Regions from separate parts of the Pseudomonas sp. BGA-UO-ETr-WB11 genome, predicted to be linked through region 1. Evidence: riboswitches for the same ligand, from Rfam matches in the RefSeq annotation. Region 1 holds a riboswitch; each other region holds the start of a gene.

What was found. A riboswitch is a leader RNA that binds a small molecule or an ion and turns the genes downstream of it on or off. The one in region 1 is predicted to bind cobalamin.
Region 2: it holds a riboswitch for cobalamin, as region 1 does, so the genes downstream of both, AC56DI_RS05905 (TonB-dependent receptor domain-containing protein) here and cobO (cob(I)yrinic acid a,c-diamide adenosyltransferase) in region 1, are expected to answer to the same signal.
Region 3: it holds a riboswitch for cobalamin, as region 1 does, so the genes downstream of both, AC56DI_RS06235 (energy-coupling factor ABC transporter permease) here and cobO (cob(I)yrinic acid a,c-diamide adenosyltransferase) in region 1, are expected to answer to the same signal.

Annotation. Positions count from the first base shown of each region.
Region 1 is NZ_JCAQOS010000004.1:282,798-288,386, forward strand. Features, by position in the region: gene cbiE (precorrin-6y C5,15-methyltransferase (decarboxylating) subunit CbiE) at 1-891, shown strand, start outside; gene AC56DI_RS04485 (cobalt-precorrin-6A reductase) at 960-1,694, shown strand; gene AC56DI_RS04490 ((2Fe-2S) ferredoxin domain-containing protein) at 1,728-2,465, shown strand; cobalamin riboswitch at 2,521-2,757, shown strand; gene cobO (cob(I)yrinic acid a,c-diamide adenosyltransferase) at 2,922-3,542, shown strand; gene AC56DI_RS04500 (cobyrinic acid a,c-diamide synthase CobB) at 3,542-4,840, shown strand; gene bluB (5,6-dimethylbenzimidazole synthase) at 4,837-5,490, shown strand; gene cbiB (adenosylcobinamide-phosphate synthase CbiB) at 5,487-5,589, shown strand, end outside.
Region 2 is NZ_JCAQOS010000005.1:104,845-110,433, reverse strand. Features, by position in the region: gene AC56DI_RS05915 (carboxyl transferase domain-containing protein) at 1-1,035, shown strand, start outside; gene dxs (1-deoxy-D-xylulose-5-phosphate synthase) at 1,175-3,064, shown strand; cobalamin riboswitch at 3,163-3,376, shown strand; gene AC56DI_RS05905 (TonB-dependent receptor domain-containing protein) at 3,487-5,370, shown strand; gene AC56DI_RS05900 (cobalamin-binding protein) at 5,373-5,589, opposite strand, start outside.
Region 3 is NZ_JCAQOS010000005.1:177,691-183,279, forward strand. Features, by position in the region: gene AC56DI_RS06220 (TetR/AcrR family transcriptional regulator) at 1-478, shown strand, start outside; gene AC56DI_RS06225 (acyl-CoA dehydrogenase family protein) at 475-2,124, shown strand; gene AC56DI_RS06230 (PaaI family thioesterase) at 2,137-2,592, shown strand; cobalamin riboswitch at 2,625-2,832, shown strand; gene AC56DI_RS06235 (energy-coupling factor ABC transporter permease) at 2,888-3,568, shown strand; gene amn (AMP nucleosidase) at 3,698-5,170, shown strand; gene AC56DI_RS06245 (DUF4136 domain-containing protein) at 5,467-5,589, opposite strand, start outside.

The DNA.
Region 1 (5,589 bases):
TCCCTGGCCGCTGCACGCATGGCCTGGCCGCTGCAGGAAGTGACTGTACTGAGCCTGGTGGCGCGGCCCTTGGCGGCGTTGCACGCGCAGGTCCATCACGGCGCGCGGCTGTTGATCCTCAGTAACGATGGCAGCAGCCCGGCGGCGATTGCCCAGTTGCTGCGCGAGCGCGGGTTTGGCCCCAGTCGGCTGACCGTGCTGGAGCATTTGGGCGGCCCGCAAGAACGGCGGATCGATGGACTGGCGGCCAGTTGGGGTCTGAGTGACGCCGCGGCGCTGAATATCGTGGCGGTGGATTGTCTCGCCGGCCACGACGCCCAACGTCTGCCGCTGACCGTCGGCCTGCCTGACAGTGCTTACCAACACGATGGCCAACTGACCAAACGCGATGTGCGCGCCATCACTCTGGCCCGGCTGGCGCCGAAACCCGGCGAACTGCTCTGGGATGTCGGCGCCGGTTGTGGCTCCATCGCCATCGAATGGCTGCGCAGCCACCCCAGTTGCCGGGCGATTGCCATCGAGGCTGACGCCGGTCGGCAGCAGTTGATCAAGCACAACCGTGACGCCCTCGGTGTGCCACAGCTGCAACTGCTGGCCGCCCAGGCGCCCGAGGCTTTGCTCGGCCTGGAGGCGCCGCAGGCGATCTTTATCGGCGGCGGCGTGACTCACCCCGGCGTGCTGGAGTACTGCTGGCAACACCTGCAACCTGGCGGACGCCTGGTGGCCAATGCCGTCACCCTGCAAAGCGAGGTCACGCTGCTGGCCTGGCGCGCCGAGCATGGTGGCGAGCTGACGCGCATTCAGGTCGCCCAGGCCAAGCCGCTGGGTGACTTCGACACCTGGCGCAGCGCCTTGCCGATTACCCTGCTGGAGCTGCACAAACCCTGTTGATCGGCTTGCGAGCGCGGCTCAGGGCGCGTTCGGATGGCCTGTTCTCAACCCGTAAGTAAGGAGTCTGGGTGAGCCGTATCTTGTTATTGGGTGGGGTTGGCGATGCGCTGGCGATTGCCCGTCGCCTGGCGCCGCAGGACATCTACAGCCTGGCCGGCCTGGGCAAAGTTCCCGCTGATCTGCCATGTCAGGTGCGCGTCGGCGGTTACGGCGGTGCCGAGGGATTGGCGGCTTTTATGGCTGCCGAAGGCATCGACTTGCTATTGGATATCACCCATCCCTACGCCGCGCAGATCAGCGCCAACGCCGCACGCGCCGCTGAACTCAGTGGCGTGCCGTGCTGGGCATTACGGCGTCCTGGCTGGCAAGCGGGCGGTGGCGATGACTGGCGCGAAGTGGCCGACTGGGCCGCGTTGAGTACGGCGCTTGAGCTTTTTCAGCGGCCGTTCTTTACCCTCGGCCGTGAGCCCTTAGCGCATTTGCAGGCGATTCCGCTGCATCAACACTGGACGGTGCGCTGCCTCGACGACTATCCCGGTACTCCGCGCGCGCGGGTGATCGGCGCGCGTGGGCCGTTCAATCTGGCAGACGAACGCGCGCTGTTCGCTGCCGGCCAGTTCGACGTGCTGATCAGCAAGAACAGCGGCAGCAGTGCCACCGAACCCAAATTGCAGGTGGCCCGCGAGCTGGGCCTGCCGGTGTTACTGCTGGCGCGGCCGCCGTTGCCAGCGGTTGATCGGCAGTTCAGTGCGGTTGAAGACGTATGGTCGGCGCTGCAAGCCTTGCCCGGTCGCCTCGGGTAGACTGCGCGGCCGTTTGCCTGCCGAGTCCTGCTCATGTCCGTTGTCACCGCCTATGCCCGCGTGTTGTTGGTCGGTCCTGATCTGGCGGCCGGCTCGTATGCCGAGCTGTTCCAGCGCCAGTTACTGGCCCTGCGCGATGAGTCGGCGCTGGCCGATATCGTCGACACCACGGCCGGTTTCGATGGGCTCTGGCAGCGAGTGACGGCCTGCATCGCTGACGGCGAGTTGCCTTTGTTGCTGCTGGACCTCGACCCGCAGAGCAGCAGCCCTTATCTGGACTGGTTGCGCAGTGAGTTGCAGCGTCTTGCCGGCGTTTCAGGCGTGGCCGATCAGCTGTTTGTCGCTGCGGCCAGGCAGGGCGAGCAGGCTGATATCAGCGCCGCGCTGGCCTTGGTCAATCAGCCCGAACTGCACCTGGGCTGCACGGTGGTGCCCGAGTTGCCCAGTGCCCATGCCTGGTCGTGCATCCCCGAACACCGCTACCGGGTGCTGCTGTGCAACGGCCCGCGCTGCACCCGACGTGGCGCTTTGCCGTTGTGGAAGAGCCTGCGTGAGCAGCTGAAAGCGGCGGGCAAACTCGAGTGCGACGGCGGTGTGCATATCACCCGCACCCAGTGTCAGTTTCCCTGCGACCAGGGCCCGACCCTGAGCGTGTATCCGCCCGGTGCCTGGTATCAGGTGCGCAATCAGGCCGATCTGGAGCGGATCGTCGAGCAGCAATTGCTGGGCGGTCAGCCGGTGCCCGAGCTGTTGATGCGCCCGCTGGACTGAGCCTTATCTGACACATGCCGCAAGCGGCGATTGACGCAGCCCCCGCGCCTATCTACCCTGCCGGCCAGCTTCAGGTGCCCCACAGACCGCAGGTCTGTACGGGGTGAAACAGGGAAGCCGGTTCATTCTCACGAAGATTCCGGCGCTGCCCCCGCAACGGTAGACGAGTGCAACAACCGCGATAACCACTGTGTATCGCTGGCCTTCGGGTCAGGGCATGGGAAGGTGCGGTTCTGATCCCCCCACGGGATCGCTCGTAAGCCCGGAGACCGGCCTGTCGCACTTCTGGTTCGCTTGGCCTCGCGCCCTGCGAGCCGCCTACCTTTAGGTCGCGCGGGTGGCGCGACGGAGATGCCTGATGCTCTATTGCATAACGGCCGGCCTGTGCGCCGCTTGCCGTATCAACCTGTTTGTTGCGCGTTCCGTTGTCGGCTGTGCCGGTGTTGCGAGGCGCCCATGACTGCCACAACCCACGAGCAGGAGCGTGACGCCCGCCACAAGGCGCGTATGCAACGTAAAAAAGCCCTGATGGACGGCAAGATCGCCGAAGCTCAAGAGCAATACGGCCTGCTGCTGGTGCACAGCGGCAATGGCAAGGGCAAAAGCAGCTCGGCCTTTGGCATGCTGGCCCGCGCCCTCGGCCACGGCATGCAGGTGGCGGTGGTGCAATTTATCAAGGGCGCCGCCAGCACCGGCGAAGAAGCCTTCTTCCGGCGTTTCCCCGAACAAGTGCGTTATCACGTGATGGGCGAGGGCTTCACTTGGGAAACCCAAGACCGCCAGCGCGACATCGAAAAAGCCCAGGCCGCTTGGTTGGTGGCCCGCGAGCTGCTGCGCGATGAGTCGATCCATTTGATCGTGCTGGATGAACTGAACATCGCCCTCAAACACGGCTACTTGCAGTTGGACGAAGTGCTCGCCGACATCACGGCGCGGCCGACCCTGCAGCATGTGGTGGTGACGGGACGCGGCGTATTGCCGGGGATGGTCGAGGCCGCCGATACCGTGACCGAGATGAATATGGTCAAGCACGCGTTTAAATCCGGGGTTAAGGCGCAGAAAGGGATTGAATATTAATGCGCCAGTGTCCGGCTTTACTGATTGCCGCCCCGGCTTCCGGTCAGGGTAAAACCACCGTCACTGCCGCTCTGGCACGCTTGCATACACGCCAGGGGCGGCGGGTGCGGGTGTTCAAGTGCGGGCCGGATTTTCTCGACCCGATGATCCTCGCCCGCGCCAGCGGCAACCCGGTGTATCAGCTGGATCTGTGGATGGTCGGCGAGGCCGAGAGCCGTCGCCTACTCTGGGAAGCCGCGGGCGAGGCCGATCTGATTCTGATCGAAGGGGTTATGGGGCTGTTTGACGGCGCGCCGTCCGCCGCCGACCTGTCGCGGCACTTCGGCGTGCCGGTGCTCGGGGTGATCGACGCTGGCGCCATGGCCCAGACCTTCGGCGCGCTGGCCTTTGGCTTGGCGCATTTTCAGCCGGACTTGCCCTTCGCCGGGGTCTTGGCCAACCGTACCGGCAGCCTGCGGCATGGCGATATTCTGCGTGACAGCCTGCCGCCGGATTTGCGCTGGTTCGGTGCCTTGCCGCGCAGCAGCTCGGTGGAGTTGCCGCGTCGCCATCTAGGTTTGATTCAGGCCCAGGAATTGGCCGATCTGGACGCCAGGCTGGACGCCGCCGCCGATGCCATCGCCGCCAGCGCCAGTACCGATTTGCCGTTGCCTGTGAGTTTTGCCGTGCCGGATGTTCAGGCCCGTGAGCCGCTGCTGGCTGATGTGCGCATCGGCGTGGCCCGCGATGCGGCCTTTGCCTTTACCTATCAGGCCAATCTCGATCTGCTGCGTCAATTGGGCGCCGAGTTGGTGTTTTTCTCGCCGCTGAGTGCCAGCGAATTGCCCAAGGTCGACAGCCTGTACCTGCCCGGTGGCTACCCCGAGCTGTACCTGGCGGAGCTGGCCGGCAATCAGCCGATGCGCGCGGCGATTCGCGCCCATCATCAAGCGGGTAAACCGCTGCTGGCCGAATGTGGCGGCATGCTCTATCTACTCGACAGCCTGACCGATGCCGCCGGCGAGCAGGGCGAAATGCTCGGTTTACTGGCCGGTCATGCGACGCTACAAAAGCGTCTGGCGGCGCTCGCCTTGCAGGATGTGCAGCTGCCGGAAGGCCTGCTGCGCGGGCATACCTATCACCACTCATTGCTCGATTCGCCACTTGCACCGCTGGCCCGTGGCCGCTGCCCGAACGGCAAACCGACCGCCGAGGCGGTGTTTCGCGACGGCCGACTGACCGCCTCGTATATCCACTTTTATCTGCCGTCCAATCCCCAGGCAGCGGCCGCGTTGTTTGCGCCAACGGTTGCAGCATGAGTGAGCACGCCTTTAGCGCCGAGGAACGCGCAGCGGTCTATCGGGCCATCGCCGAGCGGCGCGATATGCGCCACTTTGCCGGCGGCGAGGTAGCGCCAGAGTTGCTCGGCAAGTTGCTGGCCGCTGCGCATCAGGCGCCGAGTGTTGGCCTGATGCAGCCGTGGCGGTTTATCCGTATCAAACGGCCGGAGTTACGCGCAGACATTCACGCTCTGGTCGAGGCCGAACGGCTGCGCACCGCCGAAGCCCTGGGCGAGCGCAGCGACGACTTTATGCGCCTGAAAGTGCAAGGCATTCATGACTGCGCCGAGCTGCTGGTGGCGGCGCTGATGGAAGGCCGCGAGGCGCATATCTTTGGCCGGCGCACCTTGCCGGAAATGGATTTGGCGTCGCTGTCCTGCGCCATTCAAAACCTCTGGCTGGCGGCACGCGCCGAAGGCTTGGGCATGGGCTGGGTGTCGCTGTTCGAGCCGCAAGCGCTGGGCGACTTGCTCGGTTTGCCGGCCGGGGCCAAGGCAGTGGCGATTCTTTGCCTTGGCCCGGTCACCGAGTTCTACGCCAAACCGATGCTGGTGCAAGAGGGCTGGGCGACTGAGCGGCCTTTGCACGAATTGCTCTACCAAGACGGTTGGGGGACGCCGGCATGTTGAGTCTGGTGTTGGCCGTACTGGCCGCCGTTACCCTTGATGTGTCCCTCGGCGAGCCACGCCGTTGGCATCCGCTGGTGGGCTTTGGTGCGCTGGTGCAGC
Region 2 (5,589 bases), on a different contig from region 1:
GTGTCCGGGCGCTGCTTCGCCGGCAACGCCGCCCTGCTCGGCTGCTGCGACGTCATTATCGCCACCGAGAACGCGACTATCGGTATGGCCGGGCCGGCGATGATTGAGGGCGGCGGTCTCGGCCGCTTCACGCCCGAGCAAGTCGGCCCGGTCAGCGTGCAAGGCCCCAACGGCGTGATCGACGTGCAGGTGGCCGACGAGGCCGCCGCCGTGCAGGTGGCCAAGCAATACCTGAGCTACTTTCAGGGCCCGCTGGCCGACTGGCAATGCCGCGACCAGCGCGAGCTGCGCCAGCTGATCCCGGAAAACCGCCTGCGCGTGTATGACATCCGCCAGGTGATCGCCACCCTGGCCGACGCCGACAGCGTGCTGGAGTTGCGCCGCGCGTTTGCCCCGGGGCTGATTACCGCGCTGATCCGCATCGAAGGCCGGCCGTTTGGCCTGCTGGCCAACAACCCGGCGCACCTCGGTGGCGCCATCGACGCCCAGGCCGGCGATAAGGCCGCACGCTTTATGCAGCTGTGCGATGCCTTCGACATCCCCTTGCTTTCACTGTGCGACACCCCCGGTTTTATGGTCGGCCCTGAGGCGGAAAAACAGGCCACCGTGCGGCATATCTCGCGCATGTTCGTCGCCGCCGCCAGCCTCACGGTGCCGTTCTTCACCGTGGTGCTGCGCAAGGGCTATGGCCTCGGCGCCCAGGCCATGGCCGCCGGCAGCTTCCATTCGCCGCTGTTCACCATCGCCTGGCCCAGCGGCGAGTTCGGCGCCATGGGCCTGGAAGGCGCGGTGCGCCTGGGTTTTGCCAAGGAACTGGCCGCCCAGAGCGACGCCGTGACGCAAAAAGCCTTGTTCGACAAGCTGGTGGCCAAGGCCTACGAGCAGGGCAAGGGCCTGAATATGGCCAGCTATCTGGAGATCGATGCGGTGATCGACCCCGCCGAAACCCGCGCCTGGCTGCTGCGCGGCCTCAACGCCACACCGCCGGCGGCGCCGCGCCAAGGCAAAAAACGGCCCTTCGTCGACACATGGTAAGCGCCCTGCGCGGCGGCCGAGCTGGCGCCGCGCGGTCACTTTGCACGGCAACAGCGGCCTGCGCGTTCAGGCCGCTTGGGCCATATCGGCGCTTCGGGTAAACTGCCGCATCTTTTGCCCCATGAACGCGATGCGCCTGATGCCGACGACCTTCCACGAATTCCCCCGCCAGCGCCCTGTAACGCCGTTGCTTGACCGTGCGAGCACGCCGGACGGGCTGCGCCGCCTGGGTGAAAACGAGCTGGAAGGCCTGGCCGACGAGTTGCGCCAGTACCTGCTGTATACGGTCGGACAAACCGGCGGGCACTTCGGTGCCGGCCTCGGCGTGATCGAGCTGACCATCGCCCTGCATTACGTGTTCGACACCCCGGATGACCGCCTGGTATGGGACGTGGGCCATCAGGCCTACCCGCACAAGATCCTTACCGGCCGCCGCGAGCAGATGAGCACGCTACGGCAGAAGGACGGCATCGCCGCCTTCCCGCGTCGCAGCGAGAGTGAGTACGACACCTTTGGCGTCGGCCACTCCAGCACCAGCATCAGCGCGGCCCTCGGCATGGCCATTGCCGCCCGGCTGCAGGGCAGCAAGCGCAAGGCCGTGGCGGTAATCGGCGATGGCGCGATGACCGCCGGCATGGCGTTCGAGGCGCTCAACCACGCCTCGGATGTGGGCGCCAACATGTTAGTGGTGCTCAACGACAACGACATGTCGATCTCCAACAACGTCGGTGGGCTGTCCAACTACCTGGCCAAGATCCTCTCCAGCCGCACCTACGCGAGCATGCGCGAGGGCAGCAAGAAGGTCCTGTCGCGCCTGCCCGGCGCCTGGGAAATTGCCCGCAAGACCGAAGAACACGCCAAGGGCATGCTGGTCCCCGGCACCCTGTTCGAAGAGCTGGGCTGGAACTACATCGGCCCCATCGACGGCCACGACCTGCCGACGCTGATCACCACCCTGCGCAATATGCGCGACCTGGATGGCCCGCAGTTCCTGCATATCAGCACCAAAAAGGGCAAAGGTTTCGCCCCGGCCGAACTGGACCCGATCGGCTACCACGCGATCACCAAGCTGGAGCCACTTAATGCCCCAGTGGTGCCGAAGAAGATCAGCGGCCCGAAATACTCCGCCGTGTTCGGCCAATGGCTGTGTGACATGGCCGAGCAGGATGCGCGCCTGGTCGGCATCACCCCGGCGATGAAGGAAGGCTCCGATCTGGTCGCGTTCAGCCAGCGCTTCCCGCAGCGTTACTTCGACGTGGCGATTGCCGAGCAACACGCCGTGACCCTGGCCGCAGGCATGGCCTGCGACGGCATCAAGCCGGTGGTGGCGATCTACTCGACCTTCCTGCAGCGCGCCTATGACCAACTGATTCACGACGTGGCCGTGCAGCACCTCGACGTGCTGTTCGCCATCGACCGTGCCGGCCTGGTCGGCGAAGACGGACCGACCCACGCCGGCAGCTTCGACCTCTCGTACCTGCGCTGCATCCCCGGCATGCTGATCATGACGCCCAGCGATGAAAACGAACTGCGCCGCATGCTCACCACCGGCCACCTGTTCAATGGCCCCGCCGCCGTGCGTTACCCGCGTGGCAGCGGACCGAATGCACGTATCGAGCAAGAGCTGACGCCGCTGGAAATCGGCAAGGGCGTAGTGCGCCGCCAGGGTCAGAAAACGGCTCTGCTGGTGTTCGGTGTGCAGCTGACTGAAGCCCTGCAGGTCGGTGAGTTGCTCGATGCCACTGTGGTCGACATGCGTTTCGTCAAACCCTTGGACGAAACCCTGCTGCGCCAACTGGCGGCTGAGCATGAGCTGCTGGTGACGATCGAAGAAAACAGCATCATGGGTGGCGCCGGCAGCGCCGTCAGCGAGTTCCTCGCCAGCGAAAACCTGCTCAAGCCGATGCTCCACCTGGGCTTGCCGGACTACTACGTCGAGCACGCCAAACCGACCCAGATGCTCGCCGAATGTGGCCTCGACGCCGCCGGCATCGAAGCCGCCGTGCGTGAGCGCCTGGCCTGCCTGTAACGCTACAGCAGGCGCAGCCGACGTGACATGAGCGCACCACACGTCGGCTTGCCGCACTTTCACTTGTTCCTGATCCACCGCGCACCTTAAGGTGCGCGACGTTTTTTATCCGCCACGGTGTGCTGCCAGCCCTGATGCTGCAGCCTGAAACGGGAAGCTGGTCAAAGCCAGCACTGCCCCCGCAACGGTAACCGAGCGCAGCCTGCCTAACGCAGCGCTGCAACGTCTGCCTGATAGACCACTGGGTTCGCCTGGGAAGGTTGGTAGACGTCGCTCGGCAGTCCGGAGACCGGCCTTGGTGGACGTGACTGGTATTGCGGAGGGCAAACACCGGCAAGCATTGTCGGCTGCCCGGAATTCCCTGCACCGCATCGCTGGCCAACGCCCTCCTCGAAAGCTTCGCTTACTTTTGAGGATTGTTAATGAAACTGTCTCCCCTGGCCCTGGCTGTTGCCCTGCTGCCGTTCACGACTCACGCCGAGTCGATCGACACCGACGAAGCCCTGCAGGCCCAGGCGCTGGTGATTACCTCTGGTCGTGTAGCCGAACCCAAGAAAGCCGCCATCAGCGCAGCAAGCGTATTCACCCGCCAAGACATTGAGCGCCTGCAAGTGCGCAATGTGCCTGACCTGCTAAACCGCGTGCCCGGCGTCGTCACCCGCAGCAGCGGCGGCCTGGTGTCCTATTCAGTGCGCGGCACCAAGTCTGCCCAAACCCTGGTCCTCGTCGACGGCCAGCGTATTGCTTCAGCCGCCAGCGGTATTGCACGCCTGGATTACCTGAGCATCGACAACATTGAACGCGTGGAAGTGACCCGCGGAGCGCGATCATCGCTGTATGGTGCCGACGCCATTGGTGGGGTCATTCAAATCTTCACCCGCCATGGCGAGGCCGGGCTGAATCCGTCGGTCCGTCTTGCCGCTGGCAGCAAGCAAACCTACCAACGCAGCGTCAGCGTTAGCGGCGGTGATACGCGCACTCGCTTCAGCCTCGGTGGCAGCCTCGACGAGAGCAACGGCCACGACAGCACCCGCGACAACGTCGGTGCCGATAGCGATACCGAGGGTCAACGCAATCTGGCGCAGTACCTCAACCTCGATCATCAGTTCAATGACGACTGGAAGGCCGGCTTCAACTACAACGAGCAACACGGCAAAAACGAGTACGACGACGCCTACGAGCAGGCCCCAGCACAGCCCAGCGACCAGTTCCGAGTCAGCAGCGCTAGCAGCTTCCTGCAAGGCCAGATCAATGACACGTGGAATAGTCGCCTGGAGCTAGGTCAGAGCTATGACCGCAACAAGGCTGTCGGTGCAGCTATGCCGTGGAACAACGGCCTCAACGCCACCACCCGCCACTCCGCCAGCTGGCTCAATCGCCTCGACCTCAACCCGGCCAACCAACTGACATTGGGCGGCGACTGGTATGAGGACAAACTCGACAGCAGCACGGCTTACGCCGAAGACAGCCGCAGCAATAGTGCGGCGCTGTTTCAGTACCGCTTCAATGGCGAGAAAATGTTCAGCGAACTGGGCATGCGCCGCGATGACAATCAGCTCTACGGCACGCAGAACAGCTGGAATGGTGCGCTTGGCTTGCCGCTTGAGTCTGGCCAGCAGTGGCAGCTCAGCTACGCCGAAGGCTTCCGCGCGCCGACCTTCACTGATCTCTACTATCCGGGCTACAGCAACCCGAATTTGAAGGCAGAAACCAGCAAAACCTGGGAACTGCAATGGCGTGCAGAGTTGGGCGCCAGCCAGCTGGAAACGTCCTTATACCGCAACGACATCACAGACTTGATCGCTTACAAGGGCAACAGCACCGAAAACGTGGGACAGGCTCGCATCAACGGTTTCGAAACCAGCCTCAGCCAGGAGCTGCTGGGCTGGCAGACCAGCCTTGGCTTGAGCCTGGTTGACTCGCGCAACCGCGATAACGGCCAGACCTTACAACTCACCCCCAAGCGCACCGTCTTTATCGATCTGGATCGAACCTTCGGTGCGTTCTCCGCCGGGGCCAGCTGGCGTGCAGTCAGCCAGAGCTACGATTACAGCATCGTTGACTCGAGTTACAGCGCTGAACGGCAGACCGTGCCTGGCTATGGCCTGGTTGACCTGCGCAGTAGCTGGCAAGCCAGTGCCAGCCTGCGCGTGGACCTGCTGCTCAACAACGTACTGGATAAGGACTATTACACCTCGCTGTACCAGCGCTTTGACGCCAGCTACGCCCTTGACCCGACAGCTCCCTACGGCTACCAGGAGCCGGGGCGTACCGGCCTGCTAGCCGTCACTTGGACGCCGCAGTAGCACTAATGGGCCGAACGTAGCCGCTCACACAACTGCGCGGTGGCCTTGAGCATCTGCAGGCTGGGACGCTCAAGGCCGCGGTCAGGAATCACCCAGACCTGGCCATGCTGCACCGCCTGCAGTTGTGGCCAGGCCTGCCAGGCGGGCAGCAGCTGCGCCTCGCTGACCAGAATCACCTCAGGGTCGCGCGCCAGCACGGCTTCGAGGCTGATTTGTGGG
Region 3 (5,589 bases), on a different contig from region 1:
GGCCGCCGAGGTGTTTGCCCGCGCCAGCCAGCGTGAAGTCGACGCCCTGGCCGCCACCCTGAGTGCCCCCGGTAGCGCGCCGCAGCGCCTGGCCGCTGGCGTGCAGCAGTTCGCCGCCCGCGCCTGGTACAGCCGCCGGCTGGCCTATGCCTTGATCGCCGAGCCGGTGGAGCCGCAGGTTGACGAGCAGCGCCTGATCTACCGCCAGGCCTATGCCGAACTGTTTGGCGATCTGTTGCTGGAAGGCATGAGCGCCGGCCAGTTTGCCCTGCAACCGCCGGCCCTGACCGCCGCCTGCCTGGTCGGTGCGATTGCCGAAGCCCTGGTCGGGCCGCTGGCCCCGGCCGCGCAAAGCCCGCAGCCCGATCCGCAGCAACTGGCGGCGGTCAGCCTGGGCCTGAGTCATTTCTGTCTGCGCGCGGTTGGCGCCGACCTGTCGACCCTCGATCCTGAACCTCGCCTGGAGACTGTCCCATGAGCCTGCATCAGTACGCCGAAACCCACGACGTGTTCAATCAGGTGCCGTCCCTCGATGGCGCCAACCTGTACCGCCTCGACCGGCCATTGCAAGAGTGGGTGCAGCGCTTCGGCGCTGGCTGGGCGGCCGACAAACTGGATGCCTATGGTGCGCTGGCCGGCGGGCCGCTGATGGCGGCGGGCTTTCTCGCCAATGAAAACAAACCGGTGTTCAAGAGCCATGATCGCTACGGCAATCGCGCCGATCTGGTGGAGTTTCACCCGGCCTATCACCAGCTGATGGCCACAGCCATCGAGCATGGCCTGCACTCGCTGCCCTGGACCGATCCGCGTGCCGGTGCCCATGTTGCCCGCGCCGGCCTGACCTATCTGCACAGTCAGGCCGAAGCCGCCAGTGGCTGTCCGCTGACCATGACCTTCGCCTCGGTGCCGGCCCTCAAGCTGCAGCCTGAGGTGGCCGAGATCTGGCTGCCGAAGATCCTCGCCAGCGAGTACGACCCACGCAACGTGCCAATGGAGCACAAGGCCGGTGTCACCATTGGCATGGCCATGACCGAGAAGCAGGGCGGCACCGATGTGCGCGCCAACACCACCCGCGCCCATGCCGTGAGTGCTGGCGGGCCGGGTCAGGCCTATGAGTTGGTAGGGCACAAGTGGTTCTGTTCGGCGCCGATGTGCGATGCCTTCCTCACCCTGGCTTACACCGACAAGGGCTTGACCTGCTTTCTGCTGCCGCGCCATCGCCCGGACGGCTCGCGTAACCAGTTCTATGTGCAGCGCCTGAAAAACAAACTGGGCAACTGGGCCAACGCCTCCAGCGAAGTGGAGTTCCGCGGTGCCCTGGCCTGGATGGTCGGTGAAGAGGGGCGCGGCGTGCCGACCATCATCGAGATGGTGGCGCTGACCCGCTTTGACTGCATGGTCGGCTCCAGCAGCCTGATGCGTCAGGCCCTGACCCAGGCCGCGCACCACTGCGCGCACCGCCAGGTCAGTGGCAAGTTGTTGGCCGAGCAACCGCTGATGCAAAACGTGCTGGCCGACCTGGCCCTGGAAAGCGAAGCGGCCCTGGCCCTGACCCTGCGCATGGGCCACGCCCTGGACCGTGGGGATGACGAGCAGGAACAGAAGTTCGCTCGCCTGGTCACGGCAATTGGCAAGTATTGGATCTGCAAGCGCGCGCCAGCGATGATCAATGAAGCCGCCGAGTGCATGGGCGGCGCCGGCTATGTCGAAGAGACCATCCTGCCGCGGCTGTACCGCGAAGCGCCGGTCAACTCCACCTGGGAAGGCTCCGGCAACGTGCAATGCCTGGACGTGCTGCGCGCCTTGTCCAAGGAGCCGGGTGTGCTCGATGCGCTGTTTGCCGAGCTCGGCGACGGCCATGGCGATGCGCGCCTGCACGCCCATATCGGCCAGTTGAAAAACGCCTTCGCCGACAAAGACGACATCCAATACCGCGCCCGCCAACTGACCGAGGACGTGGCCATCGCCCTGCAGGCCAAGCTACTGCTGGAGGCCGGCAATGCCGCGGTGAGCGACGCCTTTATCGCCAGCCGCCTGGGTCACTGCGGGCGCGTCTACGGCACCCTGCCGCGTGGGGTGAATGTCGAGGCGCTGCTGGCGCGCAGTACGCCGCACCTGAGCTGAGGACTGAGCATTATGCACACCAGTCTTTTTGAGCGGTTAAAGGCCTGGCTGGCCGGTGATATTGGTGCGGACTACGGGATCTCTCAGTTGCAGGCCGCAGCCGGGGTGGCGGGTTTCAGCAGTCAGCCGCCGGCCGTGCACTTCAATCCGCTCGGCGGTGTGCATGGCGGCTACACCGCCACGCTGTTCGATGCGGCGCTGGGATTGGCGGTGTACTCGCAGGCCAGTGCCGAGGAGGTCTACGTGACCGCTAGCCTGCAAGTGAATTACCTGCGCCCGATTGGTCTTACGGCCTTGCCGCTACGTACGGAGGCCCGCGTGCTGCAGCGTAACGGGCGACAGATCGCGGTGCAGGCCACGCTGCACGATGCCCAGGGGCAGCTGTGCGCCAATGCCAGTGGCGTCTTCACTTGCTTGCGTCATGCGGCGTCAGGCGCTACTCAGTCCGTTGGTTTACCTGCGCGGTAAACGCCGGGCTCTGTCATTTCTAACGGCCGCCGGGTAAGGTGGCCGCCGATGGTTCCAGCTCGTGTCACGCGACTGGATGAAAAGGGAACATGGTGGCACCCCAACAGGTGCCGAAGCCATGGCTGCCCCCGCAACTGTAAACGGTAGATGACGCCCATACGCCACTGGCCAGTAAGGCTGGGAAGGCGGGCGAAGTGTTAAACCGTGAGCCAGGAGACCTGCCATCGAAGTCGGGCGCTTATGCCCATTCCCTCAATCCGGATCATCGCGCGGTGGGCGCGGTACAGGAATCTCTATGCACATCGAACCCGGCGTCGTTGAAGGCGCCAAACTTATGCTCAGCTACGCAACCGCAGTCACGGCCCTTGGGCTGACGAGCAAACTTGCACTCGACAGCGTGCGCAGCAATGGCGGCCTTGCTGCTCTGGCGTTGCGCAGTCTGCTGACCACAGCGCTGGTTTTCTGCTTCTTCGAGGTCTTCCCGCATCAGGCGGTCGGGGTCTCCGAGGTACACCTGATCCTCGGCTCGACCTTGCTGCTGCTGTTTGGTGCCGGTGCGGCCGCCATCGGTCTAGCCGCCGGCCTGCTCTTGCAGGGGCTGTTGTTCGCCCAGTTCGACTTGCCTCAGTACGGCATGAACGTCACCACCTTGCTGGTGCCCTTGTGGGCGATCAGCGTGCTGGCCAAACGCATCATTGCCCCAGGCACCGCGTATGTGGACCTCTCCTACAAACAGGCGCTGACACTGTCGACGGCCTATCAGGGCGGCATCGTGGCCTGGGTTGGTTTCTGGGCGTTGTATGGCAACGGCTTTGCCAGTGACAACCTCATGGCCGTGGGTAGCTTTGGCCTGGCGTATATGAGCGTGATCCTGATCGAACCGCTGGTCGATCTGGGAGTGCTGGCCGCCGCCAAGGCGCTGTCTGTATATAGCCGCGGGCCACTGTTTAACGCCCGACTGCATCAGGCGGCCTGAGTCGAGCAGCGCTGACGCGGCGGCTTGGCTAGCGCCGCGTGGCATGTTCCGACGGGTCACGTCGCGCTATCACAGGCGCGGCGGATCAGGGCAAGATAGAGCCTGTCCGATCAGCCAGGAAGATGCTCTGTGAACCTTTGTACCGATGACTTTGTTGTCGCCGCTACTGCCGAAGAGGCGGTTGATCGCCTGGCCGCTCTGCATGCCCGCTCCTGTTCAGCCCTCGGCCAGGCTATCAGGCACTACCTGAAAACCCGCGAGCGGCCGACTGAGGCCCAGCGCAGCGAGTTTCGTTACCCCTTGCTGCGCCTGATCTACGCCTGCCAGGGCGAGGTGCCGAGCAGCACGCGCGCCTATGCCAAGATGGAAAGCCCGGGGACCTACAGCGTCACCGTCACCCATCCAGACGCCTTTCGCGGCTACCTGCTCGACCAGCTTGGGCCGCTGATGAGTGACTTCACCGTGACTGTTGAAGTCGGCCTCAGCGAGCAGAACATTCCCTATCCCTACGTCGTCGAGCATGGCGAAGAACTGGCTGCCGCCGGGGTAACCGCTGCTGAACTGGCGCGGGTGTTTCCCAGTACCGACCTGTCGGCTGCCACCGATGGCGTGGCCGACGGTCTCTATGACTGGCAGGACGCCGACCCGATGCCGCTGGCGCTGTTCGATGCGGCGCGGGTGGATTTCTCCCTCAAGCGCCTGCAGCACTACAGCGGCAGCGACTGGCGGCATGTACAGCCATGGATTCTGCTGACCAACTACCACCGCTATGTTGATCAGTTCATCCGCCACGGCGTCGAGCAACTGCGCAGCAATCCGCGTTACGTGCGCATGGTCTTGCCTGGCAACGTGATGGTCGAGTGCGACATGGATGAAGAGGTGATGCAGGCGGTGATCGACAGCGTGGTCTGGCACCGCTACCAGATGCCGGCCTACCACCTGGTTGCCAGCGATGGTCACGGCGTGACCTTGGTGAATATCGGCGTCGGCCCCTCCAACGCGAAGAACATCACCGACCACCTTGCTGTGCTGCGTCCTCATTGCTGGCTGATGATTGGCCACTGCGGCGGCTTGCGCCAATCGCAGACCATCGGCGACTACGTGCTGGCCCACGCCTATATGCGTCGCGACGGCATCCTCGATCGGGTGCTGCCGACCAATATTCCCATCCCGGCCCTGGCCGAGGTGCAGCAGGCCTTGCAGGAAGCGGCGGCGAACGTCACCGGTGAACGTGGCGAGGCGCTGAAAAAGCGCCTGCGTACCGGCACCGTGCTGACCTACGATGACCGTAACTGGGAGTTGCGCTGGGCCCAGGAGCGACCGCAGATCAACCTCGCCCGCGCGGTGGCGGTGGACATGGAAAGCGGCACCATCGCCGCCCAAGGTTATCGCCTGCGGGTGCCTTACGGCACGCTGCTGTGCGTGTCGGACAAACCGCTGCACAGCGAGATCAAGCTGCCGGGCTCGGCCGGGGCGTTCTACGAGCGCGCGGTTAGCCAGCATCTGACCATCGGCCTGGCCGCCCTCGACCTGCTGCGCAGCCAACTCAACACCCTGCATTCACGCAAGCTGCGCAGCTTCGATGAACCGCCGTTCCGTTGATCATTGGCGTGAACTATTGATGGGTATCGCTTGCCGGGCGCCGGCGAATTGTTGGGGCGGGCTACGCGATATTGGCAGGTAGTCTGGGTGGGAGCGGTCTTGACCGCGAAGCTCTGGCTTGCCGGCTTCGCGGTCAAGACCGCTCCCACAAAAAACGCCGCTCCGTAGCCCGGATGTAATCCGGGATCATGGAATCAGCATGCTGAATTTCCCGGATTTGCATCCGGGCTACGCTGCCTGCAATCGTAGGATGGGTTAGCCGCGAAGCGGCGTAACCCATCACGCAGTTAACAGACTTAAGGCGCGGGCGGGTAGTTGCTGAGGGCGTCCTGAATCGTTTGGCGTAGCACCTTGTTGCGTGCGGCCTGGCCGTCATCGGTGGTGCGGTTCTCGGCGCTGTTGCTCCACACTTCTACGCC